DNA from 3 places in the Microbacterium sp. NPDC055455 genome. Region 1 is predicted to be linked to each of the others. Evidence: predicted binding sites of a transcription regulator. Region 1 holds the regulator's gene; each other region holds the start of a gene.
What was found. The regulator HrcA, encoded in region 1, represses chaperone genes, less so after heat shock. The targets are predictions, from matches to a motif close to TTNGCACTCGNNNNNNNCGAGTGCNAA.
Positions count from the first base shown of each region.

Region 2: the regulator HrcA is predicted to act here: its motif matches at 7,011-7,037, upstream of ACWGUG_RS11270 (Hsp20/alpha crystallin family protein).
Region 3: the regulator HrcA is predicted to act here: its motif matches at 3,691-3,717, upstream of groES (co-chaperone GroES).

Region 1 is NZ_JBSHLB010000002.1:449,899-460,061, forward strand. Features, by position in the region: gene ACWGUG_RS08530 (PhoH family protein) at 1-205, opposite strand, end outside; gene ACWGUG_RS08535 (HIT domain-containing protein) at 276-623, opposite strand; gene ACWGUG_RS08540 (16S rRNA (uracil(1498)-N(3))-methyltransferase) at 710-1,447, opposite strand; gene dnaJ (molecular chaperone DnaJ) at 1,451-2,563, opposite strand; gene hrcA (heat-inducible transcriptional repressor HrcA) at 2,615-3,655, opposite strand; gene hemW (radical SAM family heme chaperone HemW) at 3,795-5,012, opposite strand; gene ACWGUG_RS08560 (DUF1990 family protein) at 5,020-5,670, opposite strand; gene lepA (translation elongation factor 4) at 5,681-7,531, opposite strand; gene ACWGUG_RS08570 (pyridoxal phosphate-dependent aminotransferase) at 7,575-8,741, opposite strand; gene ACWGUG_RS08575 (alpha/beta fold hydrolase) at 8,782-9,561, shown strand; gene rpsT (30S ribosomal protein S20) at 9,678-9,938, shown strand; gene holA (DNA polymerase III subunit delta) at 10,062-10,163, opposite strand, start outside.
Region 2 is NZ_JBSHLB010000003.1:318,020-328,182, reverse strand. Features, by position in the region: gene ACWGUG_RS11320 (hypothetical protein) at 1-163, opposite strand, end outside; gene ACWGUG_RS11315 (SMP-30/gluconolactonase/LRE family protein) at 396-1,259, opposite strand; gene ACWGUG_RS11310 (class I SAM-dependent methyltransferase) at 1,295-2,185, opposite strand; gene ACWGUG_RS11305 (cation diffusion facilitator family transporter) at 2,505-3,482, opposite strand; gene ACWGUG_RS11300 (transglycosylase SLT domain-containing protein) at 3,479-3,946, opposite strand; gene ACWGUG_RS11295 (dodecin family protein) at 4,145-4,351, shown strand; gene ACWGUG_RS11290 (hypothetical protein) at 4,380-4,568, opposite strand; gene ACWGUG_RS11285 (hypothetical protein) at 4,632-4,799, opposite strand; gene ACWGUG_RS11280 (VOC family protein) at 4,910-5,278, shown strand; gene ACWGUG_RS11275 (L-serine ammonia-lyase, iron-sulfur-dependent, subunit alpha) at 5,382-6,983, shown strand; gene ACWGUG_RS11270 (Hsp20/alpha crystallin family protein) at 7,092-7,550, shown strand; gene ACWGUG_RS11265 (low temperature requirement protein A) at 7,662-8,855, opposite strand; gene ACWGUG_RS11260 (thymidine kinase) at 8,883-9,467, opposite strand; gene ACWGUG_RS11255 (ABC transporter ATP-binding protein) at 9,575-10,163, shown strand, end outside.
Region 3 is NZ_JBSHLB010000001.1:1,372,401-1,382,563, reverse strand. Features, by position in the region: gene ACWGUG_RS06055 (heavy metal translocating P-type ATPase) at 1-1,840, shown strand, start outside; gene ACWGUG_RS06050 (metal-sensitive transcriptional regulator) at 1,852-2,175, shown strand; gene rarD (EamA family transporter RarD) at 2,192-3,073, opposite strand; gene groES (co-chaperone GroES) at 3,315-3,611, opposite strand; gene ACWGUG_RS06035 (Hsp70 family protein) at 3,880-5,766, shown strand; gene ACWGUG_RS06030 (LuxR C-terminal-related transcriptional regulator) at 5,792-8,338, shown strand; gene ACWGUG_RS06025 (IniB N-terminal domain-containing protein) at 8,463-9,206, shown strand; gene ACWGUG_RS06020 (hypothetical protein) at 9,215-10,021, shown strand; gene ACWGUG_RS06015 (dynamin family protein) at 9,920-10,163, opposite strand, start outside.

The sequences.
Region 1 (10,163 bases):
TCGACGAAGCGACGTCCTCCTCGCCCAGCGCGTGGCCGGCCTTGGTCATCGTGAGCAGCTCGTCGACGAGGGAGCGCGCCGCGGCGACCGCTCCGGCCTCGCCGGTCAGGGTGATCTCGTTGCCGCGCACGTGCACGTCGACATCGGGGTGCTCCCGCTCGACCACGCGGAGCAGGCGGTCCTGCGGGCCGAGCAGCTGGACCATGGCCACGCCATCGGCCCAGACGCGTTCGACGGTGGTGGCGCGCTCGCGCGCGTCGTGATCAGCAGGTTGGTCAGGCACCTACGCTCTTCTCTTCGAGGCCTCCCGCGAGCACGTGGGCGTGCACGTGGAAGACGGTCTGGCCCGCGTTGGGGCCGGTGTTGAAGACCAGCCGGAAGTCGCCGTCCGCGTGTTCGGCGGCGAGCTTGTTGGCCAGGCCCACGAGTTCCGCCATCAGGTCGGGGTCGCCGGCGGCGAGCTCGACGACGTTCCGGTAGTCCTCGCTCTTGGGGATCACCAGCAGGTGCACGGGCGCCTGCGGGTGGATGTCGCGGATCGCGAACGCGTTCTCGGTCTCTGCGATGATCTCGGACGCGATCTCCCCGTTGTGGATGCGCGTGAAGATCGAGGGTTCGCTCATGCGGCAAGTCTAGCGACGGGGCCCTGCCACCGGCTCGGGCGCCGATCGACCGGTGCGCCATGCCGGCCCGGCGCACGGCCCACCCTTCACCACCGTCCCAACGCCGCGCTGACGACGGCCAGGGCGGCCGGGCCCGCGGTGGAGGTGCGCAGGACGGTGTCGCCCAGGCGCACGGCCCGGGCGCCCGCGGCGGTGAGGACGTCCAGCTCCTCGGGGGCGATGCCGCCCTCGGGGCCGACGACGAGGACGATGTCGCGCTCCTCCCCCTCGCCCACCCGCAGGGCGCTCAGGGGCTCCGTCGCCGTCGGCTCCAGGATCAGGACGACGGATGCCTCCGCCCGGCGTGCCAGCTGAGCGGTGGTCGTCAGCTCCGCGACGTCCGGGAGCCACGCGCGGTGAGCCTGCTTCGCGGCCTCGCGGACGATCGTGGCCCATCGCGCCCGCCCCTTCGACGCCTTCGCCGCGTCCCAGCGCGACACACTCCGGGCTGCCTGCCACGGCACGATCTCGTCCACGCCCAGCTCGGTCGCCGCCTGCACGGCGAGCTCGTCGCGGTCTCCCTTGGCCAGCGCCTGCACGAGCACGACCCGTGGTCGCGGTGCGGGGGCATCCGTCCGCTCGCGGACCCGGACGACGACCTCGCGCGGCGCGACGGCCTCGACCTCGCCGGTCAGCCACGCACCCCTCCCGTCGCCGACGGTGACACCCTCGCCGACGCGGACACGGCGCACGGTGGCGGCGTGATGCGCCTCGGGGCCGGTCAAGGTCACGGTCCTCCCGGGCGAGAGCCCAGCGGCGTCGTCGACGAGGAAGTGCAGCGGCATGGCTCAGCCGTTCCGGAAGCGGTCGCGCAGCTTGGCGAACAGTCCCTGGTGGAACTCCGCGAGCCGGGGACCTGGGGCCTTCGTGCGCTTGGCGAACTCCTCGATCAGGGCGCGCTCCTTGTGGTCCAGCCGCGTCGGGGTCACCACGTGCACGCCGACCTTGAGATCGCCCCGCTGCGAGCCGCGCAGCGGGGTGATGCCGCGCCCCTTGATCGTCAGGATGTCGCCGGCCTGCACGCCGGGGCGCACCTCGAGTTCGACCGGGCCGTCCAGCGACTGGATCGTCGTGGTCGTGCCGAGGATCGCGTCGGGCATCGACACCTCGAGGGTCGCCAGCAGGTCGTCGCCGTCACGGCTGAACACCTCGTGGGGCGACACCGTCACCTCGATGTACAGGTCGCCGTTCGGGCCGCCGGCGGGGCCGACCTCGCCCGAGCCGGGCAGCTGCAGGCGCAGGCCGGTCTCGACGCCGGCGGGGATGTCGAGGGACACGGTGCGGCGCGCGCGCACACGCCCCTGCCCCTGGCACGTCGCGCAGGGGTACGGGATCGTGGTGCCGTAGCCCTGGCACACGTTGCACGGCTGCGACGTCACGACGTTGCCCAGCAGGCTCCGCACCTGACGCTGGACGTTGCCCGTGCCGTGGCAGATGTCGCACGTCACGGGGCTGGTGCCGGGCTGGCAGCACGACCCCTGGCAGGTCTCGCACAGCACGGCGGTGTCGACGTCGATGTCGCGGTGGGCGCCGAACACCACGTCCCCGAGCTCCAGGGTGACGCGCACGAGGGCGTCCTGCCCGCGCTCGCGCCGCGACCGCGGCCGGCCGCCGCGCGTGCCCCCGGCCGCGCCGAAGAAGGTCTCGAAGATGTCGTTGAACCCGCCGAACCCGCCGGCGCCGCCGAACGGAGAATCGGCGCCGCCCATGTCGTAGCGGGCGCGCTGCTCGGGGTCGCTGAGCACGTCGTAGGCGTGCGTGACGAGCTTGAACCTCTCGGCCGCGTCCTCGCCGGGGTTCACGTCCGGGTGGAGTTGGCGCGCGAGCTTGCGGTAGGCCTTCTTGATCTCGTCGGGGGTGGCCTCGCGCGAAACGCCGAGGACCTCGTAGTGGTCAGCCACTTTCGCCTTCCTGCCGCGGCGGCGCCGCGGGATCGTGGGTACGCGTCCGCGTCAGCGGGAGCTGTCGTCCTGCTCGAGCATGCGCGTGAGGTAGCGCGCGACGGCACGGACCGCCGCGAGGTTCGAGGGGTAGTCCATGCGGGTGGGGCCGAGCACGCCGACACGCGCGAGCGAGCCGGTGGCATCGTAATCGCTGGCGACGACGGATGCCTCGGCCAGGCCGAACGGCTCGTTCTCGCGTCCGATGCTGGCGGCGAGCCCCTGCTCGTCGGCCACCATCTCGCCCATGAGCCGCAGCAGCGTCACCTGCTCCTCGATCGCCTCGAGGAGCGGATAGATGCTGCCGCGGAAGTCCGACTCGCTGCGCGCGAGATTGGCGCTGCCGGCCATCACGAGCCTGTCTTGGCGGAACTCCTCGAGCTCCTCGGCGACCGCACGCACGATCTCGTCGGTGGCGCGCTCGTGGGCGGGGGCTTGCGGGGCCTGCGCCTCCAGGCGGTCGGCGATGCGCTGCAGCCCCTCCCGGACGGGCCGGCCCACCAGCAGCGTGCCGAGCTCGGCGCGGATGCGCGCGAGGTCGGCCTCGTCGAACTCGTCGCCCACGAAGGCGAGCCGCTGCGAGACCCGGCCGGTGTCGGTGACGACGATGACGAGCATGCGCCCGGCGCCGAGCTGCACGAGCTCGACGTGCGTGACGGTGGCGCGGGCGAACGACGGGTACTGCACGATCGCGACCTGGCCCGTGAGCTGCGTGAGTGCGCGCACCGTGCGCACGAGCACGTCGTCGAGGTCTCCGGGGCCGTCGAGGAACGAGGCGATCGCGGACCGCTGCGCCGGCGAGAGCGGCCGCAGCTCCGCCAGATGGTCGACGAACACCCGATACCCCTTGTCGGTCGGCACGCGGCCCGACGACGTGTGCGGGGCGGCGATGAGCTCCTCGTCTTCGAGCAGGGCCATGTCGTTGCGGATGGTCGCCGCAGACACGCCGAAGGCGTGCCGCTCGACGATCGCCTTGCTGCCGACCGGCTCGCGCGTGTCGACGTAGTCCTGGACGATCGCCCGCAGCACCTGGAGACCGCGCTCGCTGACCATCACGCCTCCTCACGCCCGATCTGGCACTCGCATGACTGGAGTGCCAATTCTATCCGATGAGCCCGTCACGATCGCTGAGCGACGCCGCGTCCGCAGATGTCCGCGCGGCTCCGCCCCGGCACGCCCCGGCGCGGCCGCCTCACGGCGTCAGCGCCCGGACGACGGCGTCGGCCAGGAGCCGCCCGCGTCGGGTGAGCACGACACGGCCCCGGAGCGCGTCCCGCCCCTCGATCAGGCCGTCGGCGATCAGCGCGGCCACCGCGTGCCGACCCTCGCCCAGCAGCTCGTCGACGGGCATCCCCTCGCGGATGCGGGTGCGCAGCAGTACGCTCTCCAGACCGCGGGCGGCGGCATCCGGGATCTCCCGTCCCGCCGCGGGCGACTCGCCGGCCGCGAGGCGCTGGGCGTAGGCCGCCGGGTGCTTGACGTTCCAGAAGCGCACCCCGTTGACGTGGCTGTGGGCGCCGGGGCCGAAGCCCCACCAGTCGGTGCCCGTCCAGTACGCCAGGTTGTGCCGGGAGCGGTGCTCGGGGCCGCGGGACCAGTTCGACACCTCGTACCAGTCGAAGCCGGCGACGGACAGCAGGTCGTCGGCGAGCTCGTACATGTCGGCCTGCAGGTCGTCGTCGGGCGCGGCGACCTCGCCGCGGCGGATCTGACGGGCGAGCTTGGTGCCATCCTCGATGATCAGCGCGTAGGCCGAGATGTGGTCGGGCTCCAGCGCGACGGCCGTCGCGAGGGAGCTGCGCCAGTCGTCGAGCGTCTCGCCCGGTGCGCCGTAGATGAGGTCGACGCTGACGTCGAGTCCCGCCTCGCGTGCGGCCGACACGGCGGTGCGCACATTGTCGGGGTCGTGGGTGCGATCGAGCGCTGCCAGGACGCGGGGGACGGCGGATTGCATGCCGATCGACATCCGGGTGACCCCCGCTGCCGCCAGCTCGGCCGCCACCGCCGGCGACACCGTGTCGGGATTGGCCTCGACGGTGATCTCCGCGTCGTCCCGGAGCCCGAACGCCTCGCGCACCCCGTCGAGCATGCGCGCGAGATCCCCCGGCGGCAGCAGCGTGGGCGTGCCTCCGCCGAAGAAGACCGTCGATGCAGGCCGGGTGCCGCCGGCGCGCTCGAGGACGCTCCGGGCGAGGCCGATCTCGCGCAGGAGCGTGTCGGCGTACTGGTCCTGGCGTGCCCCGCGCAGCTCGGACGACGTGTAGGTGTTGAAGTCGCAGTACCCGCACCGCACGCGGCAGAAGGGCACGTGCAGGTACACGCCGAAGTCGGTGGCCTGATCGATGCGGATGCCGGCCGGCAGCGAGCCGTCCGCCGGAACGGGCTCGCCGAGAGGAAGAGCGGAGCCCATCAGCGCCTCACGCGGGGGTGGTGTACAGCGGCGAGATCGCGCGCAGATAGCGCGTGAACAGCTCACGCCGGCGGCGCCTGGTCAACGCGGGCAGCATCCGGTACAGCAGCGCGTGCGGGGCGTCGAACGCGCGCACGGTGAACCACACCTCGTCCTTGTCGTTCCAGTCCAGCATGAACGACTCCTCGCCGCTGACCACCGAGTCGCCGACCGTGCCCAGGGCGAAGCCGACGCGCCGGGGCTCCTCGATGGCGAAGATCACCCGGAGCTCGGCATCCGCCCGAAGCCCCTTGACGCGGCCCGCGACGCGGATCGTCGTGCCGGGCCCCACATACGGGGTGCCGTCGGCGTCGAAGCGCTGCTCCGACTCGGTGCGGCTCGGCGCGACCGGGTTGCCCTCGGCGTCGAAGCTCACGCCCGAGTACATCGGCCCGGAAGCCGGGCGGACGTCGGTCACCTCGAGTCCGGCGCCGCGCTGGGCGGTCCACGACAGCAGCGCATCGCTCGCGGCGTGGAAGCGGGCCTCGCCGCTGCCGATGCGCCACGACTGCTCCGCGGGGATGCTGCGCTCCGGCGGGAAGTGCATCAGATCGGCCGCCTGCGTCGCCCCGACGGCGGCGTAGTCGACGGTGTCGTCACGGAAGGTCCCTCGACGCATGAGGACCAGCCTACTTGGCGCCCTTGGTCTCGACGTCACCCGAGAGCGCGGCGATGAACGCCTCCTGGGGGACCTCCACGCGCCCGACCATCTTCATGCGCTTCTTGCCCTCCTTCTGCTTCTCGAGGAGCTTGCGCTTGCGCGAGATGTCACCGCCGTAGCACTTCGCCAGGACGTCTTTGCGCATGGCGCGGATGTTCTCGCGCGCGATGATGCGGGCGCCGATGGCGGCCTGGATCGGCACCTCGAACTGCTGCCGCGGGATGAGCTTGCGCAGGCGCTCGGTCATCATGGTGCCGTACGCGTACGCCTTCTCGCGGTGCACGATCGAGCTGAAGGCGTCGACCTTGTCGCCCTGCAGCAGGATGTCGACCTTGACCAGGTCGGCCGTCTGCGAGCCGGCGGGCTCGTAGTCGAGGCTCGCGTAGCCCTGCGTCTTGGACTTCAGCTGATCGAAGAAATCGAACACGATCTCGCCGAGCGGCATGTTGTAGCGCAGCTCGACGCGGTCCTCGCTGAGGTAGTCCATGCCCAGCAGCGACCCGCGGCGCGACTGGCACAGCTCCATGACCGTGCCGACGTAGTCCTTGGGCAGCAGGATCCCCACCTTCACCACGGGCTCCGAGACCTCGGCGACGCGGCCGTCGGGGTACTCGCTGGGGTTGGTGACCACGACCGTCTCCCCCGTGTCGGTGGTGACCTCGTAGGTCACCGACGGCGCGGTCGTGATGAGGTCGAGGTCGAACTCGCGCGACAGGCGCTCGGTGATGATCTCGAGGTGCAGCAGCCCGAGGAAGCCGCAGCGGAAGCCGAAGCCCAGCGCGACCGACGTCTCGGGCTCGTACTGGAGGGAGGCATCCGACAGCTTGAGCTTGTCCAGCGCCTCGCGCAGATCGCCGTAGTCGCTGCCGTCGATCGGGTAGATGCCGGAGAACACCATCGGCTTCGGGTCGGTGTACCCCGGCAGGGCCTCGGCGGCGGGCTTGCGCTGATTGGTGATCGTGTCGCCGACCTTCGACTGGCGCACGTCCTTCACGCCGGTGATCAGGTAGCCGACCTCGCCGACGCCGAGACCCCGGGTGGGCACCGGCTCGGGGCTGGACACGCCGATCTCGAGGAGGTCGTGGGTGGCTCGCGTCGACATCATCTGGATCCGCTCGCGCGGCTCGAGCTTGCCGTCGACCATGCGGACGTACGTCACGACGCCGCGGTACGAGTCGTACACCGAGTCGAAGATCATCGCGCGGGCCGGGGCGTCGGCGTCGCCCGTGGGCGCGGGGATCTGCTCGACGATGCGGTCCAGCAGGTCCTCGACCCCCATCCCCGTCTTGCCGGACACCCGCAGCACGTCGTCGGGCGAGCCGCCGATCAGGTTGGCCAGCTCGGCGGCGAACTTCTCGGGGTCGGCTGCCGGGAGGTCGATCTTGTTGAGCACCGGAATGATGTGCAGGTCGTTCTCGAGCGCGAGGTAGAGGTTGGCGAGGGTCTGGGCCTCGATCCCCTGCGCGGCGTCGACGAGCAGGATCGCGCCCTCGCAGGCGGCGAGCGAGCGCGACACCTCGTAGGTGAAGTCCACGTGCCCGGGCGTGTCGATCATGTTCAGCGCGAACGTCCCGTCCGCGGTGGACCACGGCATGCGGACGGCCTGCGACTTGATCGTGATTCCCCGCTCGCGCTCGATGTCCATGCGGTCGAGATACTGCGCGCGCATGTCGCGGTCGGATACGACGCCGGTGATCTGCAGCATCCTGTCCGCCAGCGTCGACTTTCCGTGGTCGATGTGGGCGATGATGCAGAAGTTGCGGATCAGCTCAGGAGGGGTCGCAGACGGCTCGAGAGGCTTCAGGGCACGGGGTGACATGTCCAGACGATTGTACGGGTGACGGATGCCGCGACCCTGCGCGTCACCGGATCCCGCCGTGCGCAGGCCGCGCCGGGGCCGGCAGGCGGCTGAGGCCCTCCAGCAGCTCCGCCTTGTCGCTCGCGACGCAGACGCGCACCCATCCCTCGCCGGAGGCCCCGAACGCGCTGCCCGGTGCGACGGCCACCCCGTGCTCGTCGAGGAACCGCTCGCACCACGCGACCACGTCGCCGCCCGAGGCGTCCGAGACGTCGATCCAGAGGTAGAACGCGCCGGTGGGTGCGAGATAGCGCAGGCCGCGGGCATCCAGCAGCGCCGTCGCGGCGGCCAGGTTGTCGCGGTAGTGCGCCGCACTCGCCGCGACGGCGGTCTGCTCCCCCGTCAGCGCCGCGACAGCCGCCCGCTGCGCGGGCTCGTCGACGCAACTGACCACCGACTCCTGCACCCGCAGCATGGTCTGGCGCCATCCGGGAGGCGTCACGAGCCAGCCCACCCGCGCACCGGTCATCGCGTACGTCTTCGACATCGAGAACACCGAGAGCACGCGCCCGTCGTCGTCCAGGGTCGCCGGGCTCACGTGCGGATGTCCCCACGTGAAGCGCTCGTACACCTCGTCGCTGATCACCCACAGGTCGTGCCGTCGAGCCAGCGCCATCAGCGCCTCGAGTGTCGCTCGATCGAAGGTGGACCCCAGCGGATTGGACGGTGTGTTCACGATCAGGGCGCGCGTCCGCGGGGTGACGAGGGCGTCCAGCTCGTCCAGGTCGGGCTGGAAGCCGCGGTCCGGACGCAGGGGGTAGGGCACCGGCGTCGCCTGCAGCAGGTGCGCGTTCATGGTGAAGGTCGTGTACCCGGGGTCGGGCACGAGCACCTCGTCGCCGCGCGACAGGGTCAGGGCCATCGCGAGGTGCAGCGCCTGCGTCGCGCCGACCGTCACCCAGATCTGCTCGACGTCGGCCTCGAGCCCGTTCTCGCGCGCGAGCTTCGCGCGGATGGCTTCGCGCAGGGCCGGGATGCCGCCGTTCGGCGTGTAGCGGATGGCCCCGGCCGTCCACGCCGCCGCCGCCGCGTCTCTGATCGCCGCGCCCGCCACCTCTCCGGGCTCGCCGACGGCCAGGACGATGGTGCCCGGCCGGCGCAGCGCGCGCTCGAGGATGTGTCGCACGCCCGAGCCGGGCATGCGCGCGATGTGCGGGGCGATCTCGGGCATGCCGCCATGCTAGGGCGGGCGCTGTGGCTAGCCTGTCGTCATGGCGGTCCACGTCGTCCTCGTCCACGGCATCCGCACATCCGCGACGATGTGGCGGTCGCAGGTCGCGTATCTCCAGGCGCGCGGGACCCCGGTCACGGCGGTCGATCTGCCCGGGCACGGATCCCGCATGCGCGAGGAGTTCACGATCGAGTCCGCCTTCGCCACGATCGACGACGCCGTGCAGGCCGCGGCGGAGCGCGGCCCGGTGCTGCTGGTGGGGCACTCCATGGGCGGGCTGCTGTGCATCGAGTACGCGGGGGCCGAGGAGCGGCCGCCGGTCTCGGGATTCATCGCGGCGTCGTGCACCGCGATCCCGCGGGGCATCGGCCTGCGGGCCTACCGCCTGCTGGCGCGGGGCTTCGACTCGCTCCCCGACCGGGGCATGTGGCTGACGGACCGGATGCTCGATCGCATCCTCCCCGAGGAGACCCGCGCGGACTTCGGGGCAGGCGGCTACGCGCTGGACGCGCAGGACGTCGCCCTGCGGAGTCTGTCGGTGCTGGACCTGCTGTCGGCGCTCAGGCGCATCGAGGTGCCGCTGTGGATCGTCAACGGGCAGTACGACCAGCTGCGGGTGAATGAGCGGCTCTTCACCCGCGTGGCGCAGCACGCCGAGCTCATCGTCGTCCCCCGCACGACCCATCACGTCACCGTGATGCGCCCGCGGGTGTTCAATGCGGTGCTGGAGGTCGCCCTCGCGACGCTCGAGGCGGGGCGGCACGAGCACCCGGGCCGCAGCGTCGGCGGACTCCCGTCATCGACCGGGCGACCGACCTGATAGAATCCTTGTTTGGCTTGCGTGTGGGTTCGCCCTCACGACCGCCGAGCAGCGCCCCTCTCCCGCTGACCGGCATCATCAATCCGATTCCCTTCGAACGAAAGAAACGTCGACACGTGGCGAACATCAAGTCGCAGATCAAGCGCAACAAGACCAACGAGAAGGCGCGAGAGCGCAACAAGTCCGTCAAGAGCGAGCTGAAGACGCTCGTGCGCCGCACGCGCGAGGCCGTCGCCGCGGGCGACAAGGCGGCCGCTGAGAAGGCGCTCGGCAAGGCCACCAAGAAGCTCGACAAGGCCGTCAGCAAGGGCGTCATCCACAAGAACCAGGCGGCGAACCGCAAGTCGGCGATCTCCAAGCAGGTTGCTGCGCTCTGACGCCGGAACGGCTCGGCAGGTCCGCATCGCATGAGAAGGCCCGTCCCGCGAGGGGCGGGCCTTTCGCATGTCCACGGCCCCGGCGGTGTCGGCGACGCCCCCCGAGCGGCGAGGACCGCGGGGTCAGGAGCCGTAGGGAGCGCGCGTGGCGATGACCGTGATCATGCGCTCCAGCGCGAAGATCGGGTCTCGCGAGCCGCCCTTGACCTCGGCGTCCGCGCGCGC
Region 2 (10,163 bases), on a different contig from region 1:
GAGGGAAGTCCGCGTAGGCCTCGAAGGCATTCGATTGCGCCGCGTCCGCGCCGACCCGCCAGGCGGGGAACGCCCCGACGACCTTCCCGTTTCCCTCGAATGGTTCGGCAGCGGCGGAAGGGATGTCGGTCGACCGCTTGATGATCTCGTTGTCTGCGCTCATACCAAGTAGTGTCCGGATCGGGCCGAGACGGTTCACGATGCATCGTGCCACCGACTGCGGTCGCTCACGAGGGTCCATCGCCGACCCCGGCGATCGTAGGCTGCGGTCCCCTTCGTCCTTGGACATGGCCGGCGACCGCCGTCTGTGACCAGCCCAGGGATCAGATATCCCCGACGTGCCAGGTCGCCCCCCACCACGACGATCCGCATAGTGGACCTCGCGGTCCTCGGCGTTACAGGTGGATGTGGATGCGGTAGAGGCTGGTGGATGCGGTGATGTAAAGCGTCGTACCGTCCTCGCCGCCGAAGCAGACGTTGGACACGATCTCGGGAACGGGGATCGCGCCGACACGGGCACCCTCCGCATCGAAGACGACGACGCCGGTGGCGCTGGATGCCCAGACGCGCCCGCGGGCGTCGACGCGCAGGCCGTCGCACACTCCGTCCTCGATCAGCGCGAAGGTGTCTCCCTGATCGCATGCGCCGTCGTGCACGCGGTAGCGGCGGATGTGGTGGGGGACGCCCGGCTGCGTGGCCCCTGCCGTGTCCGACACGTAGAGGACCGTCTCGTCCGGTGAGAACGCGAGTCCGTTCGGATGCACCATATCGGTGATCACCGGCCGCAGCTCTCCCATCCGCTCGTCGAAGCGGAACACGAAGCATCCTTCGTACTCGGGCGCCGCGGCGTGTCCTTCGTGATCGGAAAGGATGCCGTAGGGCGGATCGGTGAACCAGATCGCGCCGTCCGAAGCGACCACCACGTCGTTCGGCGAATTGAAGCGCACACCGTCCCACCGATCGACGATCGGCGTCACGACCCCGTCGACGTCGCGCTCGATCCGGCGCAGTCCGTGCGAGCACTGCACGACCCGACCCTCGAGATCGAGGGTCCGACCGTTCGTGAACTCGACTCCGGCTCGATACACGTCTACGCCCCCGGTCGCGGCGTCGAACTGCAGGATCCTGTCGTTCGGGATATCGCTCCAGCGCACGGCTCCAGCATCCGGGAGCCAGACCGGTCCCTCGGCCCACGCCATACCGGTGTACAGGCGCTCCAGCTGTGCACCCGGCTGAATCAGAGGCGTGGTCTCGGTCATTCCAGGGTCAACTCTCCCGGGGGCAGGGCGCAGGCTCAAGACGCAGGCTGAGCGAAGTGCAGAAGGAGCAGCTGCGGACGGCCGGAGACCGCGCGCGCCGCGTCAGGTACGTATGCCAACAGGGACCATGGCCACGCCGGCCAGTCGCCGATCTCGGCGCTCGGCCTCGGCAGCGGCGAGTCGTCCCAGTGGAGGGCGGGCTCCTCGACGGCGCGCAGCTCGAGTCCCGCGGCGAGCGCGGCCCGAAGATAGTCGCCGAGGGGATGCCGGAATGCCGGGGCTAGGCGGCGCTCGCCGTCGGGTCCCAGACCCTTGATGCCCGAGCCGATCGTGGTGAGCTCGCGATGCACGTCTGAGATGAGGAGCGCGCCACCCGGGCGCAGCACGCGGGCGAACTCGGCGAACACCGGGCCGAGATCGCTGATGTGGACGAGCGCGAGCGCGCACACGACCACATCGACCGATCGGTCGGCGAGAGGCAGTCGATCGACTGATCCCAGGTGGAAGTCGCCCTCCGGGACACGCTCGCGGGCCAGTTCGAGCATGTCCTGTGACCCGTCGACGCCGATCATGGTGTGGCCGAGGTCGGCGAGGATCCGCGCGAATCGGCCTGTGCCGCACGCGGCATCCAGGGCGACGCCACCCTCGCGGTGCGCCAGCCATTCGGTGATGACCGGCTCGTCGATCGCGAAGAGGCCACCGCCCGCATTCGCGTCGTAATCAGATGCCTGCTGCTGATAGGCGACGTCAGCGGCCACGCGCTCCGCGAGCACCCCGCGATTCTGGAGTTTCCCGTCGGCGAGCAATCGGCGGATCTCGGCGACCCGGTCTTCGACGAAGGCTTGATCGTGGTCACCGGCCCATGCGTCGAGCAGAGCGGACCCTTCGATGCCGAGCAGATATGCAAGAGGGTCCTGATAGATCACGATCAAGGAGCGTAGCCAGCGCCACGCGCGCAGACCAAGGCACGGCTACTTCCTTCGGGCACCCGTTCAGGGAGATCAACGGCCGCAGCGCACGCATGTCCGCCGGGTAGCGCGCATACGTGGCGATCGCCGGTCGAGGGCCGAGCCGGCGAATCCAGGCAGCCTCCCCAGTGCGGAGCGCCCAGGTGCGAGGCCGTTGAGCATTGCGACTGACACGATCGGCGCCAGGGCCCCTCTTCTCGTTTCTGCTGCAGTTCGCCTCCCTTCTTGTTCCTCATGCCGTCCGGCTGCAGCCATGCGGGCGAGTGGCGCGACCGGGTCAGACGGCCGGTTCCGGCTGCACGACATCCGGGAGTTCGGGGACGAGCACGAGCACGATGTCCTGGACTTTCCAGTCGATCTCGATGCACGCGAGCCGGGCGCTCTCGAGGTGATCCATCGAAGGCGGCTGACCCTCGCGCGGGACGACGAACGCCTCGATGTGGAACACGTGCCCCTCGTCGCGCGTACGGCACCCCGCTTCGGCGACCCACGGCAGTCCGCGAAGGTACTTCTCCACCTCTCGGCCGACGGGGTGCGGCTTCTTGTCGTCGAAGGTGGTCGCGCGCTCATCCATCAGGTCGAGGGTCGCGGCGCGCAGATTGCGGAAGCCGTCGTAGAGGATGCTCCCGGAGATGAAGAGTGCGGCGACGTAGTCGAGCCACCAGAGCCCGATGCCGACGCCGGCGACGCCCACGATGGAACCGGCCGCTGTCATCCAGTCGGCCTTGTTCATGTCGGCGTCGGCGTAGAGCACCTTGTTGTGCAGCTCGCGTGCGAGCCTCAGCTTTGCCCGCCCGATGATGACGGGTGGCACGGCGATGACGGCCATGACGCCGATCATCAGCCACCCGAGCCAGATCACCTGGCCGAACAGCACGACGGTTCCGATCGTCGGGTGCTCGCCGCGGAGGAGCCCCGTACCCGAATCGATGATGAGGAAGGTTCCCATCCCTGTGAGCGCCACCGCGGCCACGAGGTGCCCGACCCCCACCGACCGGTGAAAGCCGTAGGGATGGTCGGGAGTGGGTGGCCTCCGGTTGATCCGTACCGCGATGAGGAAAGCGATCGGAGGGATGAATGACAGCAGGTCTTCGAGCCAGGCGGCCTTCATCGCCTGCGAGTTGCCGAGCACGAGGAACACGAGGATGACACTGACGGCGAGAAAGCCGATCGTGATCCACTCGAGCCGGATGGCCCGATGCAGGACCTGGACCTGCTTCTCAGGCAGCTTGGTCCTGCCGAAGCTGATGCTCATCGCAACCTCGCAGCCTCGTGCGTGAGGAAGGTCTCGAGGCTGGTGAGGAACGCGTTCTCGCCCATCGGGACCAGCATCACGAGCTTGTGCCTCTTCCCGTCCTCGTCGGTGAACTCGCCGTACGGCCTCGTCACGCCCGCCTTGTCCGCCCACGGCGTGGCATCAGTCAGCCCGCCGATCACGAGATCGACATCCTCCCGCTCCAGCGCCCGCACCAGTGCCTCTTCGGAGCCGACCGTCCACTCGATCTCCGCGTCGACCGTCTCGGCGAACGACTCGACAAGCGCAGCCTCTGAGCCGGCCACCGCGTCTCCGGTGACGGAGGTGAAGTCGCCGTTGGGGGACACGCCGACGTTCAGGGTGCCGCCCGACACGCGATCCAGTGTGCCTTGGGGATCCGCGGGAACGGCGGCGCATCCGGTCAGCAGGAGCAGCGATGTCGTCAGCGCCAGGACTCTCCGCATGACATCACGATAGGCGCGCTTCTACGAAGGCCCGGCGAGGCGCAACGAAGGCAGCCCGAACATCTCCCCATCGACCTCATGATGCGGACGATCCCGGACCGCAGCCGGAGACGACGTCGCGCTGATCCTGAGGCCCCTTCCCTCTGGGCGTGTGCGCCATCATCATGGACCTGTCCGCATCGAGCGATGGAGGTCGAGATGAGCGTGTATCGAGTGATCGATGTCGTCGGCACGAGTGCGTCCTCGTGGGAGGAGGCGGCCCGAGAAGCGATCACTACAGCGTCCGGGTCGCTCCACGACCTGCGCGTGGCGGAGGTCACGAAACAGGACGTCGTGGTCGGCGACGACGGCGCGCTGCTGTTCCGCACCCGGATCCAGCTGTCGTTCAAGTACGTGCCGGAGTAAGCCGGGCGTCACCATCAAGACCCCACGGTCACGACTGTGTTCGGTCATCGTGCGCGCTGTCGCGGTGATCCGCGACGTCCGGCTCCGCCCGCAGCAGGTCGGCGGCCTCCTCCTCGGGCCGAGGAGCGATGGTCTCGTCGAGTTCGATCTCCGGGATGTCCGGCTCGCCGGGCCCGGGCACCCGGTGTGCGGGTACGTGCTCATCGTGGACGGACATCGCAGCCCCCTTCGCGGAAGAAACCCAGCGTACGTCGACGCGCCCTGGCGGAGACGGCGCGCGCTACCTCCGCTGCTCGAAGATCCCTGCCGTGATCGGCACCGCGACCGCGCCGCAGACGATCAGCACGCCGAGCACGAACGCCGGTGCCGAGAGGATCGGCAGCGAGAACGAGATCCCCAACAGCACCATCCCGCCGATGAGCAGGATCAGATAGATGACGAACAGCATCGTCCACCTCCAGAGGTCGATTCCCTCCTGAATACTCCCCGATTCGCTCCGGCGCGAGGGGGGTTGCGTGCGGCCTGGCACGTCGCGTACGGGCGGGCCACAATGACGCCATGAGACTCGTGCAGGTCGCGCAGCACGCCGAGGATCTCGAGCGTGCTGCGGCCTTCTACTCCGCACTGCTCGAAGCGCCTGCAACCGCTGTCTTCGATCCGCCCGGGCTCCTCTTCTTCGACCTCGACGGGGTGCGACTCCTGCTCGATCGCGCGGCCCCACCGTCTCTCCTCTACCTCCGCGTCGACGACGTCGACAGGGCACTCGAGCGGCTCGGGGGTCGCGCGGACGTGGTCTCGCCCCCGCACGTCATCTTCACGCACACCGACGACACGCTCGGGCCCGCCGGGCACGACGAGTGGCAGGCCTTCGTGAAGGACTCCGAGGGCAACACGGTAGGGCTCGTCTCGTTCCGGCCTTCGGCGTGAGTCGACAGACTGCCTCGCGGAATCGCCGTGATGCGCGCATCGTGCTCCTATCGACTCGGTAACGCCCTGCAGATCGCACGGGGCGTGCTTTAGCCTGGTGGCGATGAGCGCCTACGTCTCGGCGTTCGAGCTGTTCTCCATCGGCGTAGGACCCTCGAGCTCCCACACGGTCGGCCCCATGCGGGCGGCCCACGACTTCGCCGTGCGGCTGCGCGCCTGCGGTGCGCTGCCCCGCGTGCGGCGGGTCACCTGCACGCTCTACGGCTCGCTCGGCGCGACCGGCATCGGCCACGGCACGCCGGACGCGGTGGTCGCAGGCCTGCAGGGACACGAACCCGAGACGGTGGATCCGGATGCCGTCCGTGCGGCGTGGAGCGGATGGCCCGACGGCGAGACGCTCGCCGTCGCGGGCGTCCACGCCGTACCGTTCCGGCGCGACGACGTCGTCTTCGCGCCGCGGACCAGGCTGCCCGCGCACCCGAACGCGATGACGCTGGAGGCGTGGGCATCCGCTGACGACGGCCCGGCACGCGCGCTGAGCGGTCCCGGCATCCGCGAGACCGGCGCGTCCGCCGCGACGGTCGAGATCGAGCCGGTGTCCGGTGCCGGCCTCATCGCCCGCGAGACGTACTACTCGGTCGGAGGCGGATTCATCCGCCGCGAGGGTGACCCGTCGACCGGCGCGGGCGCCACTGCGTCAGCGTCTGTGTACCCGATGGATTTCGACAGCGCCGAGCAGCTGCTGGCGCTGTGCGATGAGCGGGGCCTCACGATCGCCGAGGCCGCCCGCCTCAACGAGACGGCGCTTCGCAGCGAGGAGCAGGTCGCCGAGGGGCTGGACGCCATCTGGGATGCGATGGCCGCCTGCGTCGAGGCCGGTCTGCGCGCCGACGGCGTGCTGCCGGGCATGCTGGGCGTGAAGCGGCGTGCCGCTGCCATCCGCGCACAGCTCGAGACGGCGGAAGCGGACGGTCGCCGCGAACTCCCGGGGGAGTGGCTCGGTGCCTTCGCGCTCGCGGTCAACGAGGAGAACGCCGCCGGTGGCCGCGTGGTGACCGCGCCCACGAACGGCGCCGCGGGGATCGTGCCCGCCGTGGCGATGTACTGGTGGCGCTTCCTCGCCGATTCGGGGCTCGGCGCCGGCAACGCGGTCACCCCGTACGGCGAGCTCGTCGGCAGCGCCCTCCTCGGCTACCACGGGCATGCCGCCGCGCCCGAGGCGATCGCCGGGTGGGACGAGCGCGAGGTCGCCGAGGCGAACCGTCGCCGCGGCATCCGTCGGTATCTCCTCACCGCGACGGCGCTCGGCTCTCTCTTCAAGGCGAACGCGTCGATCTCGGGGGCCGAGGGCGGCTGCCAGGCCGAGGTCGGGTCGGCGTGCGCGATGGCCGCCGGCGGGCTCACCGCCGTGATGGGCGGCACCAACCGCCAGATCGAGAACGCGGCCGAGATCGCGATGGAGCACCATCTCGGCCTCACCTGCGACCCGGTCGGCGGGCTGGTGCAGATTCCGTGCATCGAGCGCAACGCGATCGCGGCGTCCACCGCCGTCACTGCGGCGCGGCTCGCGCTGCGCGGCGACGGCTCGCACTACGTCTCGCTCGATGCGGTGGTCGAGACGATGCGGCAGACGGGGATCGACATGTCGCACAAGTACAAGGAGACCAGCGAGGGCGGGCTCGCGGTCAACGTCATCGAGTGCTGACGCGTTCGTTCACGGCGAACGGCGGATCTAGCACTCGCACCCCTCGAGTGCTAATCTGTGATTAGTTGAGTCGACTCGACTCAACTCCAAGAACGAGAGGAGACAACCATGGCTACGTATGACCCGTTCCGTGATCTCGATCGTCTGGCGTCGAGTCTCTTCGACACGCGACGCGGCCCGCGCCGCATGCCGATGGACCTGTACCGCGATGGCGACCACTATGTCCTGACCGCCGATCTGCCGGGCATCGACCCGGGATCCGTCGACATCGACGTGGACGGCCAGCTGCTGACCATCCGCGCCGAGCGCACCCTCCACAGCGGCGAAGACGTCAAGTGGATCACCCGTGAGCGCGAGGCCGCGAGCTTCCTGCGGCAGCTCAACCTCGGCCAGGGGATCGACACCGACAGCATCTCCGCCAGCTATAACAACGGCGTGCTGAGCGTCACGATCCCCGTCAGCGAGAAGGCGAAGCCGCGCAAGGTCGAGGTGACGACCGAGGGGTCGTCGCCCACCATCCAGGCGCACGAGTCCACCTCGGACGCGCCGCAGCCCATCGAGCAGTGACCGGCTGAGCCGCACACGATCGACGGATGCCTCGTCCCCACGTCGGGGACGGGGCATCCCGTCTTTCCGCACGGCCCGGGAGCGAGGCCGCAGCAGCCGGTCCGGGCCCGCTCAGCCTCCGCTGCGGCGGCCGCGGCGGACGCGATCGAGCGTCTCGCCCGCGGCGACTCCGGCGAGCACGACGGAGGCGGCGACGGTGAGCCACAGCGCACCGATCCCGCCCGAGGCCAGCGCCACCGCGCCGACGACCAGCAGCGCCGCGATGCCCGCGAGCTGGGCACGCGCCCACCGCTGCTCGAGCACGCGCCGGAAGAGGACGCAGCCGATCAGGAACAGCAGCGGGCCCAGCAGCACGGCGACCGTGGGCGCGAAGCCGGCTGCCCGCGGATGGGCGAGGGCCTCCTTGTCGCCCACGCTCAGCGCGACGATCCCGCCGATGATGGCGAGGTGGATCCAGGTATACGCCGTCCGCGCGAGGCGGCCGGGCTCGTCGGCCGCCTCGATCGCCTCCGAGCCCAAGCGCTCGCCGTGATCGAAGTAGATCCACCAGATGGCGGCCGCGGCGGCGAACGCCGCCGCCATGGCGATGATGGACTCGGCCGATGACTCCTTCGCCACGAAGGCGAACCCGGTGACCAGGAGCCCCTCGCCCAGGGCGATGAGGACGAACAGGGCCGTGCGCTCGGCGATATGGGGCCCGGAGAGGTCCCAGGCGCCGATGAGCACGCGGCCGCGTCCGGGGACGGGGAAGCCGAGGATGGTGCCGAGGAGCTCCACGGCGAGGGCGGCCGCCCAGAGCGGCAGCTGCCACCACAGCGGCAGCAGTGCCCCGGCGATCCACAGGCCCGCGGCCACAGCCGTCCAGACCAGCACCAGCGTGAAGTCGTGCGACACCTGGCGGTCATGGCGACGCGTCGCCCACACGATGAACGCCGTGCGGCCGATCTGCAGCACGACGTAGGCGAGGGCGAATGCCCACGCCCGCTCGCCGAACGCCTCCGCGATCGCCACGCTCATCACCAGGGCCACGAAGGCGAGGCCGATCACCACGCCACGCACGGGCAGCGCGACGGGGTCGAGCCAGTTCGTGACCCACGTGGTCGAGACCCACGCCCACCACAGGGCGCACACCATGATCACGCCCTCGAGCAGGCCCGCCGGATTCTGGTGCTCGGCGAGATAGCTCGACAGCTGCGTCAGGGCGAACACGAAGACGAGGTCGAAGAAGAGCTCGACATAGGTGACGCGGTCGGCGCGCGGCGAGTCGGTCGGGCGCATCACATCGCGCGCCAGCCCAAAGGTCATGCCTCATCCTGGCACTGCGGCCCTCGTTCACCGGCTCCCGCGGCCGGTGAAATGCCGGCGGCAGCGGGCCTGGTAGGACTCGATGCCGCCGATCTGCGCGCGCGTCGGGATCCTGGCGTCACCGGCATCCGCTGCCGAGATCCGCTGATGGAATGCGGCGTCCTCCCCGCACACGGCGCACACCGCGGTCAGCTTGATCACGTCCTCGGCGATCGCCATCAGCGACGGGAGGGGCTCGAAGGGCTCCCCGTCGAACGTGACGCACAGGCCCGACACCACGACGTCCACGCCGTCGGCGACCAGCCCGTCCACGGCGCCGACGAGCTCGGGACCGAAGAACTGCGCCTCGTCGACGGCGACGAGATCCAGGTCCCTGCCGCGCACGGCGGACACGAGCCCGGCGACGTCGGCGACCGGCCTCGACGCCACGCTGAGTCCCGAATGGGAGCTGACCTGACCCTCGCCGCGCCGATCGTCGAGCGCATGGCTGAGCACCTCGACCGACAGCCCGGCGATGCGCGCGCGGCGGACCCGCCGCAGCAGCTCCTCGGACTTGCCGGCGAACATCGGACCGGCCACCACCTGCAGCCTGGCCTGGTTGCGTGTGTGCATGGCGCCCACCCTACGGCTGCCCATGCCCGGACGCGGTGCCCGGACTCCGGGCCTGCGTCTCCGGACCTCTTGACGGCGTGCCGCCGCGGGGTCACTGTTCACACGTGATGAATATGCCTGCAGCGGATGCCGTCACGGTGCGCGGGCTGCACGTGAGGCGCGGCACCACCGAGGTCTTCAGGGACCTTCATCTCGAAGTTCCGCGCGGAGAGATCACGGGCCTTCTGGGACCGTCCGGCTGCGGCAAGACCACACTGATGCGCGCGATCGTGGGCGTGCAGAAGGTCGAGGGCGGCACCGTCACCGTGCTGGGGGAGCCGGCCGGATCGGCGGCGCTGCGCCGGCGGGTGTCGTACGACACGCAGGCGGCCTCGGTCTACGGCGACCTCACCATCCGGCAGAACATGCGGTACTTCGCCCGGCTCGTCGGCGCCCACCGCTCGGACGTCGACCGCGTCATCGAGCAGGTCGGGCTCGCCGACCAGCGCGATCAGACCATCGACTCCCTCAGCGGCGGCCAGGAGACGCGGGTCTCGCTCGGTGTGGCGATGCTCGGCGCGCCGGAGGTCCTCGTGCTGGACGAGCCGACGGTGGGCCTGGACCCGCTGCTGCGCGCCGAGCTCTGGGACGTCTTCCGCGCACTCGCCGACGCAGGGGCGACGCTCATCGTGTCGAGTCACGTCATGGACGAGGCGC
Region 3 (10,163 bases), on a different contig from region 1:
CCACGGCGCAGCGACCATGGACACGCTCATCTCGCTCGGCGTGTCGGCGGCCTTCCTGTGGTCGGTGTACGCGCTGTTCCTGGGGCACGCCGGCATGCCCGGGATGACGCACACGTTCGAGTGGTCCGTCACCCCGAGCGACGGTGCGGGCGACATCTATCTCGAGGTCGCCGCGGGCGTCACCACCTTCGTGCTGGCGGGCCGGTACTTCGAGCAGCGCTCGAAGCGGCGCGCGGGTGCGGCGCTGCGGGCCCTCCTCGAGATCGGCGCGAAGGACGTCGCCGTGCTGCGGCCGACCGCCGCGGGCGCGACGGAGGTGCGCGTGCCTATCGCCGAGCTGCGCGTCGGCGACGAGTTCGTGGTGCGGCCCGGCGAGAAGATCGCCACCGACGGCGTCGTGGCATCGGGGACGTCGGCCGTCGACGCCTCGATGGTCACCGGCGAGTCCGTGCCCGTCGAGGTCGTGCCCGGCGACGCGGTCGTCGGCGCCACCGTCAACGCCGGCGGGCGGCTCGTGGTGCGCGCGACCCGCGTGGGCGACGACACGCAGCTCGCCCAGATGGCGCGCCTGGTCGAGGAGGCCCAGTCCGGCAAGGCGCAGGTGCAGCGCCTGGCCGACCGGATCTCCGGGGTCTTCGTGCCTGTCGTGCTGCTGCTCGCGCTCGGCACGCTCGTGGCATGGCTGCTCACCGGCGCCCCGGCATCCATGGCCTTCACCGCCGCCGTCGCGGTGCTGATCATCGCGTGCCCCTGCGCGCTCGGGCTCGCCACCCCCACCGCGCTGCTCGTCGGCACCGGCCGCGGCGCGCAGCTCGGCATCCTCATCAAGGGGCCCGAGGTCCTGGAGTCCACGCGCACCGTCGACACCGTCGTGCTCGACAAGACCGGCACGGTCACGACCGGCCGGATGGCCCTCGTCGACGTGGTGGTCGCGTCGCAGACGGGGCAGACGGATGCCGCGCCATCCGGTCGCTCCCAGCTCCTCCGTCTCGCGGGTGCGCTCGAGCACGCGTCCGAGCACCCGATCGCGCAGGCGATCGCCCGCGCGGCCGCCGACGAGACCGGGCCGCTCGCCGACGTCGAGGCGTTCCAGAACGTGCCGGGAAAGGGCGTGTCGGGCGTCGTGGACGGCCACGCCGTGCTCGTCGGACGCGAAGCGCTCCTCGCCGACTGGTCGCTCGCGCTGCCCGCCGATGTCGCCGCGGCCAAGGCATCCGCCGAGGCGCTCGGGCGCACCGCCGTGCTGGTCGCCGCAGACGGCGCCGTGCGAGGACTCCTCGTGGTGGCCGACCAGGTGAAGCCGACGAGCGCCGAGGCCGTCGCGCAGCTGCGCGCGCTCGGGCTCACGCCGGTGCTGCTCACCGGAGACAACGCCGCCGCGGCGCGCGCGATCGCCGACGAGGTCGGCATCGAGCGCGTCACCGCCGAGGTGCTCCCGCACGACAAGGTCGCCGTCATCGAGGCGCTGCAGGCGGAGGGCCGCGTGGTCGCGATGGTCGGCGACGGCGTCAACGACGCTGCCGCCCTCGCTCAGGCAGACCTGGGACTCGCGATGGGGACGGGGACGGATGCCGCGATCGAGGCATCCGACATCACGCTCGTCCGCGGCGATCTGCGCAGCGCCGCCGACGCGATCCGGCTCTCGCGGGCCACGCTCGGCACCATCAAGGTGAACCTGTTCTGGGCCTTCGCGTACAACGTCGCCGCGATCCCCCTCGCGGCCCTCGGGCTGCTGAACCCTATGATCGCCGGAGCGGCGATGGCCTTCTCGAGCGTCTTCGTCGTAGGCAACAGCCTGCGGCTGCGCCGGTTCCAGAGCCTCTCCACCCGTCACCGCTGAAGGAGTCCGACATGACCGACACCACCCTCGCGCCTTCGCCCGCCGGAGAGCACTCCCACCACGGCTACATCACCGACAAGGACAAGTACCTCAACCGCCTGAAGCGCATCGAGGGTCAGGCCCGCGGCATCCACAAGATGGTGGAGGACGAGAAGTACTGCATCGACATCCTCACGCAGATCAGCGCCCTGACCTCGGCGCTCGAGGCCGTCGCGGTCGGGCTCCTCGACGACCACCTGCGCCACTGCGTCGTGGACGCGGCTCGCCTGGGCGGCCCCGAGGCCGACGCGAAGATCACCGAGGCCTCGCAGGCCATCGCACGCCTCGTGCGCTGAGCTGAGCGACGAGGCCTCACGCGGCGGCGCGCATGCGCCGGGCGTGGAGGATCGAGTCGACCGTCAGCACCGAGAGGGCGAGCCACACCAGCCCGAAGCCGATCCACCGCTCCAGCGGCATCGGCTCCCCGAGCACCAGCCACCCCACGAGGAACTGCAGGATGGGCGCCACGAACTGCAGCAGCCCGATCGTCGTGAGCGAGACCCGGCGGGCGCCCGCGGCGAACAGCAGCAGGGGGATCGCGGTGACGATGCCCGCGAGGCTCAGCAGCACGGCGTGCGGCCAGCCGGCGGCGCCCATCGTGAGCCCCTCCGTCACGCCGACGATCACGAGGACCGCCACCGCGATCGGGGTCAGCCACAGCGTCTCGAGGGTGAGGCCGCTGACGGCATCCACCGACGGCCCGACCTTCTTTTTGACCAGGCCGTACACGCCGAACGACGCCGCGAGGGTGAGGGCGATCCACGGGAAGGCGCCGTAGCCGACGACGATCACGGTGACCGCCGCCGCGGCGATGCCGATGGCGACCCACTGCGTCGGCCGCAGGCGCTCCCGCAGCACGAGCACCGCGAGCAGCACCGTGGCGATCGGGTTGATGAAGTAGCCGAGGCTCGTCTCGATGACGTGCCCGGTGAGCGCGCCGTAGATGAAGACCTGCCAGTTGACATAGATGACCAGGCCCGCGATCACGGTCAGCCCGAGGACCCGCGGCTGCCGGAAGATGGCGACGAGCCGGGGCCACGTGCGCGTCACCGTGAGCAGCAGCGCGCAGAACGCGAGCGACAGCAGGATGCGCCACGCCACGATCTCCCACGGCCCGGTGGGAGCCAGCAGCAGGAAGTACAGCGGCAGGAAGCCCCACAGCAGGTACGCCGAGAACGTGTAGATCCCGCCCACCGAGCGCTCCCGCGCCTCGGCGACGCGGACGGCGCCGGTGCTGGTCGTGACCCCGAGGTCCAGCGCCGTGGAGTCGTCGAGCCCGTCCGCCTCGGCGCGTTCGGGGAGGCGGGACTGCTCGTGACTCACCGGGTCAGCCTACGCCCGCCCGACGCGGGCGGCGCGGGGATGAGCCCGGCACACGGCGAGAGGGCCGGATGCCGAAGCATCCGACCCTCTCGGTTCGCGCGGCGCGCGGGACTCAGCGGACGACGACCGCCAGGACGTCGCGGGCCGACAGGACGAGGAACTCGTCGCCGCCGAACTTGACCTCGGTCCCGCCGTACTTGCTGTAGATCACGCGGTCGCCGACGGCGACGTCGAGCGGGATGCGGTTGCCGTTGTCGTCGATACGACCCGGGCCCACCGCCACGACCTCGCCCTCCTGGGGCTTCTCCTTGGCGGTGTCGGGGATGACCAGACCGCTGGACGTGGTCTGCTCGGCCTCGACCTGCTTGATGACGATGCGGTCCTCGAGCGGCTTGATGGAAACCGACACGGTCTACCTCTTCCTTCTTGAGACTAAGACTCGTTAGCACTCTGCCCTTGAGAGTGCTGATGTCAGTCTAGGCAACCGGCTGGCACTCACGCAACGTGAGTGCCAACGGATGACCGGAACGCCGGGGCGCTTCGCTTTCCCACTCATCCCTTGAGACGCGATCGCATGACGGCGTATCATCGGCGACTGTCGGGCCTCTCTTGGGGAAGAGAGCTTCGACGCGGGATCGGGGGAGCTCGCACATCGAAACGTGGGGGCATGTTTTCGCATGGCTGAGCAGTATTACCTTGCTGTGGATCTCGGGACCAGCAGGGTCGGCGCGGCAACAGCGCGCATCACCGGGGACGGCAGCATCTCATCGGCGCCGTTCGCACTGGGGCGCCGCGGCGACAGCGTCGCGGCCGTCGTCTTCGTCGGCGAGGCGGGCGACCTCCTCTTCGGCGATGCCGCCGAGCGGCGAGGCGTGACGGAGCCGGAACGGCTGATCCGCGAGTTCAAGCGCAGCATCGGAGACGAGGTCCCGCTGGTCGTGGGCGATCGGGCGATCCGCGCCGAAGAGCTCTACGCGCGGACCGTCGCGGACATCATCGCCATCGTCGGCGAGCGGGAGGGCACCGCGCCGGCGGGCGTCATCCTGACGCATCCGGTCACCTGGGGACCGCACCGTCTCGGTCTGATCAGCGCGGCGCTGGCGGACGTCGGGATCCGCGACGTGGAGTACATGACCGAGCCCGAGGCCGCGGCACGCCACTACGAGGCCTCGCGCGAGCTCGCGCCCGGAGCGACCATCGCCGTCTACGACCTGGGCGGCGGCACGTTCGACGGCGTGCTGCTGCGCAAGAGGGAGTCCTCGTTCGAGCTCATCGGCGAGCCGGTGGGCCTCAGCGACCTCGGCGGCACCGACTTCGACGACGCGGTGGTGCGCCACGTGCTCCGCTCCGCCGACGTCTCCAGCGAGGCGCTCGACGACTCCTTCGCCGATGCGCGGGTCGCGCTGTCGCAGCTTCGCCGTGAATGCGTGGACGCCAAAGAGGCGCTGTCGTTCGACTCCGACGTCGTGGTCCCCGTGCTGGTCGCGGCCGGCCGCTCGAGCGTCCGGCTGACCCGCGCCGAGTTCGAGGACATGATCGACCCGTTCGTGTCGCGGACGATCGACGCGCTCGAGCGGGCGCTCGACGCGGTCGAGATCGACCCCGCCCAGCTCGACGCCGTGCTGCTCATCGGCGGATCCTCCCGCATCCCGCTGATCACCCAGCGGCTCTCCGAGCGCCTGGACCGGCCCACGGCCATCGACGCCGATCCGAAGGCCTCCATCGCGCTGGGAGCAGCTCACACCGCGCTGATCCGCGCCATAGACGGCGAGATCACGGCACGCGGCGAACTCGTCGTCTTCGAGGGCGCACCGAGCGCGGTGCTCGAGCTCTCAGCCGCCGTCGACGCATCAGCACCGGCGGCGCCGGTCTCTCCGGTCGTCGCGCAGACGGGACCCGGCCTCCGGCACACCATCGCCGTCTCGGCGGCGGCGGTCCTCGTCGCTGCGGCGATCGTCTTCGGCAGCACGATGACGCTCGGCAACGGCAGCGAGGGCTTCCTCTCGCTGTCGGGCTGGGAGCCGACGCCGGCACCCGCCGAGGACAACGCAGCTGATCCCGCGGAGCCGGACGACGCCGATGCGGTCGAGACGGCGCCCGAGTCGGGCCCCGGGTCGGACGGCGCGGCAGATCCGGGCGCCGGAAAGCAGAACAGCCGGCAGGGCGCGCCGATCTCGAAGGCGACGCCGAACCGCACGACCTCGACGACGACGAGGGAAGGCACGTCCACGCGGCCGGCCGCCGGATCGTCGACCCCGGCTCCGACCGGCAGCGCCCCGCGGCCCGATCCGGGCCCCACGACCGGCGGGACGACGCAGCCGGCACCGACGACGCAACCGGAGCCCACGACCCAACCGGAGCCCGAGCCGGGGCCGGCGACGCAGCCGGAACCCGAGCCGACGACGCAGCCGGAGCCGACGCCGGAGCCGGAGCCCGAGCCGGTCCCCCAGCCCGAGCCGGAGCCGGAGCCGACGTCGCCACCGGCCGACCCGGCACCGGAGCCGGCGCCCACCGAGGTGCAGCCGGCACCGGATCCCTCCCCTGCCCCCGAGACCGTCTCCTGACGCCGCCGGACCGCCTGGGGATCCGATGTCAACGCCGACCGCCGTCATGGCGTCGTACTTCGACGCCGCCGACTTCACGGGTGCGCGCCACGCGCAGCCTCTCATCGATGTGCTCACCGAGCGCGAGACCCCGACCCGGATGCTCATCTCGGGCAACGCCGGATCGGGCAAGACGACGATCCTCCGGGGTGCGCAGCGCTACCTCGCCGGCAGCGATGTGCCGCTGCACGTGCTCGGTCCCGACACCGACGTGACGCGCGTCCCCGCCGGGAGCGTGCTCCTCGTCGACGACCTGCATCTGCTGCCGTCGGCACAGCTCGACGGCCTCAGCGCGCGGGCCGCCGATCCCGACAGCTCCCTCGTGGCAGCGAGCAGGCCGTGGCCGACCTCGAGCCGGCTGTCGGACATCGCGCGCCACCTGGAGCGCGGCCGGCCCGCGCTCGTCCTCGGGCACGTGACGCGCTCGGACGTGCTCGACCACCTCTCCGCCACCGGCCGCGAGATCTCAGCGCCGTGCCTGGACCACATCCTCGAGGCGACCGGCGGCGTCTCCTGGCTCGTCTCCGCGGCGCTGACCGCGCACGACGATCGCGACTGCGCCGACGACGCCGGCCATCTGGCGCTGGGTCGCGTGCTCGGGCAGAGCGTCGCGCACCGGCTGGGCGTCGTGAACCCGGAGGTGCGGCGCGCGGTGGAGACGATCAGCGTGGCGGCCGGGGATGACACCCCGCCCGCAGCCGAGCTGCCGGGCGACCCCGACGGTGTCATCGCACAGGCATACGCCGACGGCCTGCTCCTGCGCAACGGGCGGCCCGTGCCGATCGTGCGCGCCGCCGTCTGCGCGACCCTTCCCGCCCGCCGGATCGTCGAGCTCGTGACCGCTCATCCCGGCGGGGTCGATCCCGCCGGGCGGAGCGGGCCCGACTGGCTCTCCGACGTGCGCGACGCCCGTCTCGGCGCGGCGCTGATCGAGCGCGGGGATCAGCTGATCGACGTGGACCCCGTGCGCGCCGGGGACTTCTACCGCGCCGCCGCCGAGGCCGGAGCGTCCTCCGCCGACCTCCACGCCAAACGCGCCCAGGTGGCGTGGGCGACCGGCGACATCGACGACGCCGCCCAGCGGATCGACGAAGCGATGGCGTCCCCCGACCGCGACGCCGCCGTGGACGCCCGGCTCGCCGACGTCGCCGCCGCGACGTGGTCGATGCGGGGGATGCTCCAGACCGGCTGCGCCGTCTACGACGCTCTGCCGCCGACGTCGGCCGAGGCATCCGCTCGAGAGCTCATCGCCCGCATCGGCATCGGCGACCGCCGGGCGCTCGCCGATGACGGCGAAGCCCCGCCGGCCCCGGTCGGGGCGCCCTCCACCCTGACCGTCGCGATGGGGCTCGTCCGCCGGGGACTGCGCGCCTCGCTGGAACCGGCGCACCCGGGCGCCGCCCTCGCCGATCTCGTGCGGGGGTCGCACCTCTACACTGCGTCGCGCTCGTCGGCGCCGATGCCGGAGCTTCCCGCCGTGATCGCCGCGGTCGCCGCGATCAGCGCGGGGGATCTCGCCACGGCGGAGTCGGTCGTCGACGCCGCGATCGAGGGTCACACGGGAACGCCGTGGATGCTGTCCCGGCTGATGCTGTGGCGCGCAGCGGTCGCACTCGGTCTCGCCCAGGGAGGGAAGGCGCGCGAGTCCCTCGACGCCGCCCTCGCGCTGGCACCTACCCCGTCGCCGCGGGACGACCTGCTGGCGCAGGCCGTCCGCGTCGGCCTCGCCAGGCGGTACGAGGATGCGGCGGGGCTCGCGGTCGCCTGGCGGCGCGGCCGGGACAGCCTGATGGAGGCCGACGTCGACCTCTACACGCTGCTGCCGGTCGCGGAGCTCGTGACCGCCGGCGCACGCGTCGGCGACGAGACCGCGACCCAGTCGCTGTTCGCCCAGGCCCTTCGGGTCGTGGAGTCGCTGGGGTCGCCGCCCCTGTGGACGGCCCATCTGCGGTGGGCCGGCATACAGCGCGGCATCCTGCTCGACCATCCCGACTATCTCGGACCCCATGCCCACGCGCTCGTGGATGCGGCCTCCAGCAGTCGCGTCGCGGCGACCATGGCGAGTGCGGGACGGCTGTGGACCTCGGTGCTGGCGGGGACGGTGGATGCCGACGCCGTCGAGGCGTCCGCCCAGGCGCTCGGCGCCATCGGGCTGAAGTGGGACGCCGCGCGGCTCGCCCGGCACGGCGCCAACCGCTCGGACGACCGGAAGGTCTCGGCCCGGCTGCTCGCGTGCGCGCGCGAGCTGCATCCGCAGGAGATGCGGACGACGGATGCCGCGGCCCAGAGCGCCACCGCGCGCCCGAGCGCCGCCCCCGGGCTCAGCGAACGCGAGACGGATGTCGCGCGCCTGGTCGTGCAGGGGAAGACCTACGCCGAGATCGGGGAGACGATCTTCATCTCGCCGCGGACGGCCGAGCACCACATCGCCAGCATCCGGCGCCGGCTCGGCGCGACATCGCGCTCCGATCTGATCGCCAAGCTGCGCGTCGCCCTGAGCCAGCCGGACCCGGCTTCCGAGGGGCACGTATGACGACCCCGCACGCGGCCGCAGAACCCCGTAGACCCTCACCTCCGCTTCGGGGGAATCCCCGATTCACCCGGAGCGACGACCACCTAACCTCAGCAATGAGCCTCGAAGTGACAGGAGCCGAGTCATGACAACACCGCTGGCAACGATTGCCGATGCCCTGATCGAGTTCATCCTCAGCCTGCTCAACGACCCAGCGGCCGCGGCGGAGTTCGAAGAGGATCCGGAGGGCACGCTCGCGCGCAACGGGCTGAGCGAGGCCTGCGTCGACGACGTCCGCGCCGTCGCGCCCGTCATCGTCGACCGTCCCGACGTCTACGTGAAGCCGTCCCCCCCGCCCGCCCCTCCCGGCCCGCCGAAGCCGCCGACCGTCGAGAACGAGATCACCAACATCACCCAGTCCTTCGCGATCGACAACCGGGCGACGATCGTCGACCAGTCGGTCAACCAGAACATCTGGGCCGACGGCGACGTCAACCAGATCTTCGACCAGGAGGCCGTGGTCAACAGCGGTGACAACGGTGCCGCCGCGGGCGAGGACGCCGCCGTGGACAACTCGAACGACACGACGACCGTGGGCGACGTCAGCATTGGCAACGAGGAGACGACGACCACCATCGACGGCTCGTTCAACGACGGTTCCACCAACACCGAGAACGACATCGAGGTCGACATCGAGGACTCGGTGAACGACAGCTCCACCGACGTCGCGGTCGACGTGGACGTCGAGGAGTCGTTCACCGACACCGAGACGACGCAGACGGTGACGGACGTCGACATGTCGAACGAGGGCAACTACGCGTCCGAGGACGCGACGGTGATCTCGATCGACGAGACGTACATCGAGCCGGAGTCCGAGGAGGAGTTCTGAGGTCCGACGTGTCCGAGCCCGCCGACGACGACCGCTCGCGCGCCCTGGCCGGTCCAGGGCGCGCGAGCGCGCGCCCGAAGCCCCCTCCGCCGACGTTCGGGGACCCGCCGCAGCAGACGGGCACCGCCATCGGCCGGGTGCCGGTGGCGAAGGCGACCGCCGCCGAGGTGTCGGCCGCCCGACCGTCGGGGTCGCGCGACGGCGCTCCGCCGGCGGGGCCGCGCGACGGCGTTCCGCCGGCGTCCGCATCACGGTCGCGACGAGAGGCTCCGGAGCGTCCGCCTACCGGGAGCCCGAACGCCGCGCCCATCCTGACGAAGCTGCCGCCGCCCTTCACGGTACGGCTCAGCCAGTTCCTGTGGGTGCTGAGCCTCCTCACCGGCGGCATCGCGGTCGTCTACCTCTTCGTGATCCGCGAGGACCAGGTGCCGCTGATCACCGAGGTCGTCAAGGGCGTCGCGGAGGGCCGCAGCGAAGAGACCTACACGGCGGCGGCCGACATCCTCTACTGGTCGGTGTTCGCCGTGATGGTCTCGCTGTTGCTCATCCAGATCGTGCTGCTGGTGTCCTTCACGAATCGCAAGCCGAACGTGAGGTGGTGGCAGCTGGCGACGGTGCTGGGGCAGATCGGCCTGTTCCTGCTGTCGTCCGAGTTCTTCGCCACGGGAGAGCACGGACCCGTGCTGCGCCAGGTGCTGTTCGCGCAGTGGGCGCTAGCGGCGCTCGCGCTCCTCTTCAGCTCGTTCCGCGGCGCCCTGCAGTGGACCGCCCGCAAGTACGACGTCCGCCGTGCCGGCGGCGAGGGCGACTTCTGACGCCACCTCCTCGAGGCTGCGGATCACCTGGCGCGCCACGTCCACGGTCGCCCGCTCGGCCAGCGGAGACGCGCCGAGCCTCCGCCAGCGGACCAGCAGCTCCACCGCCGTCTCGTGCAGCTGCGACGGTGTGGCCGAGTCC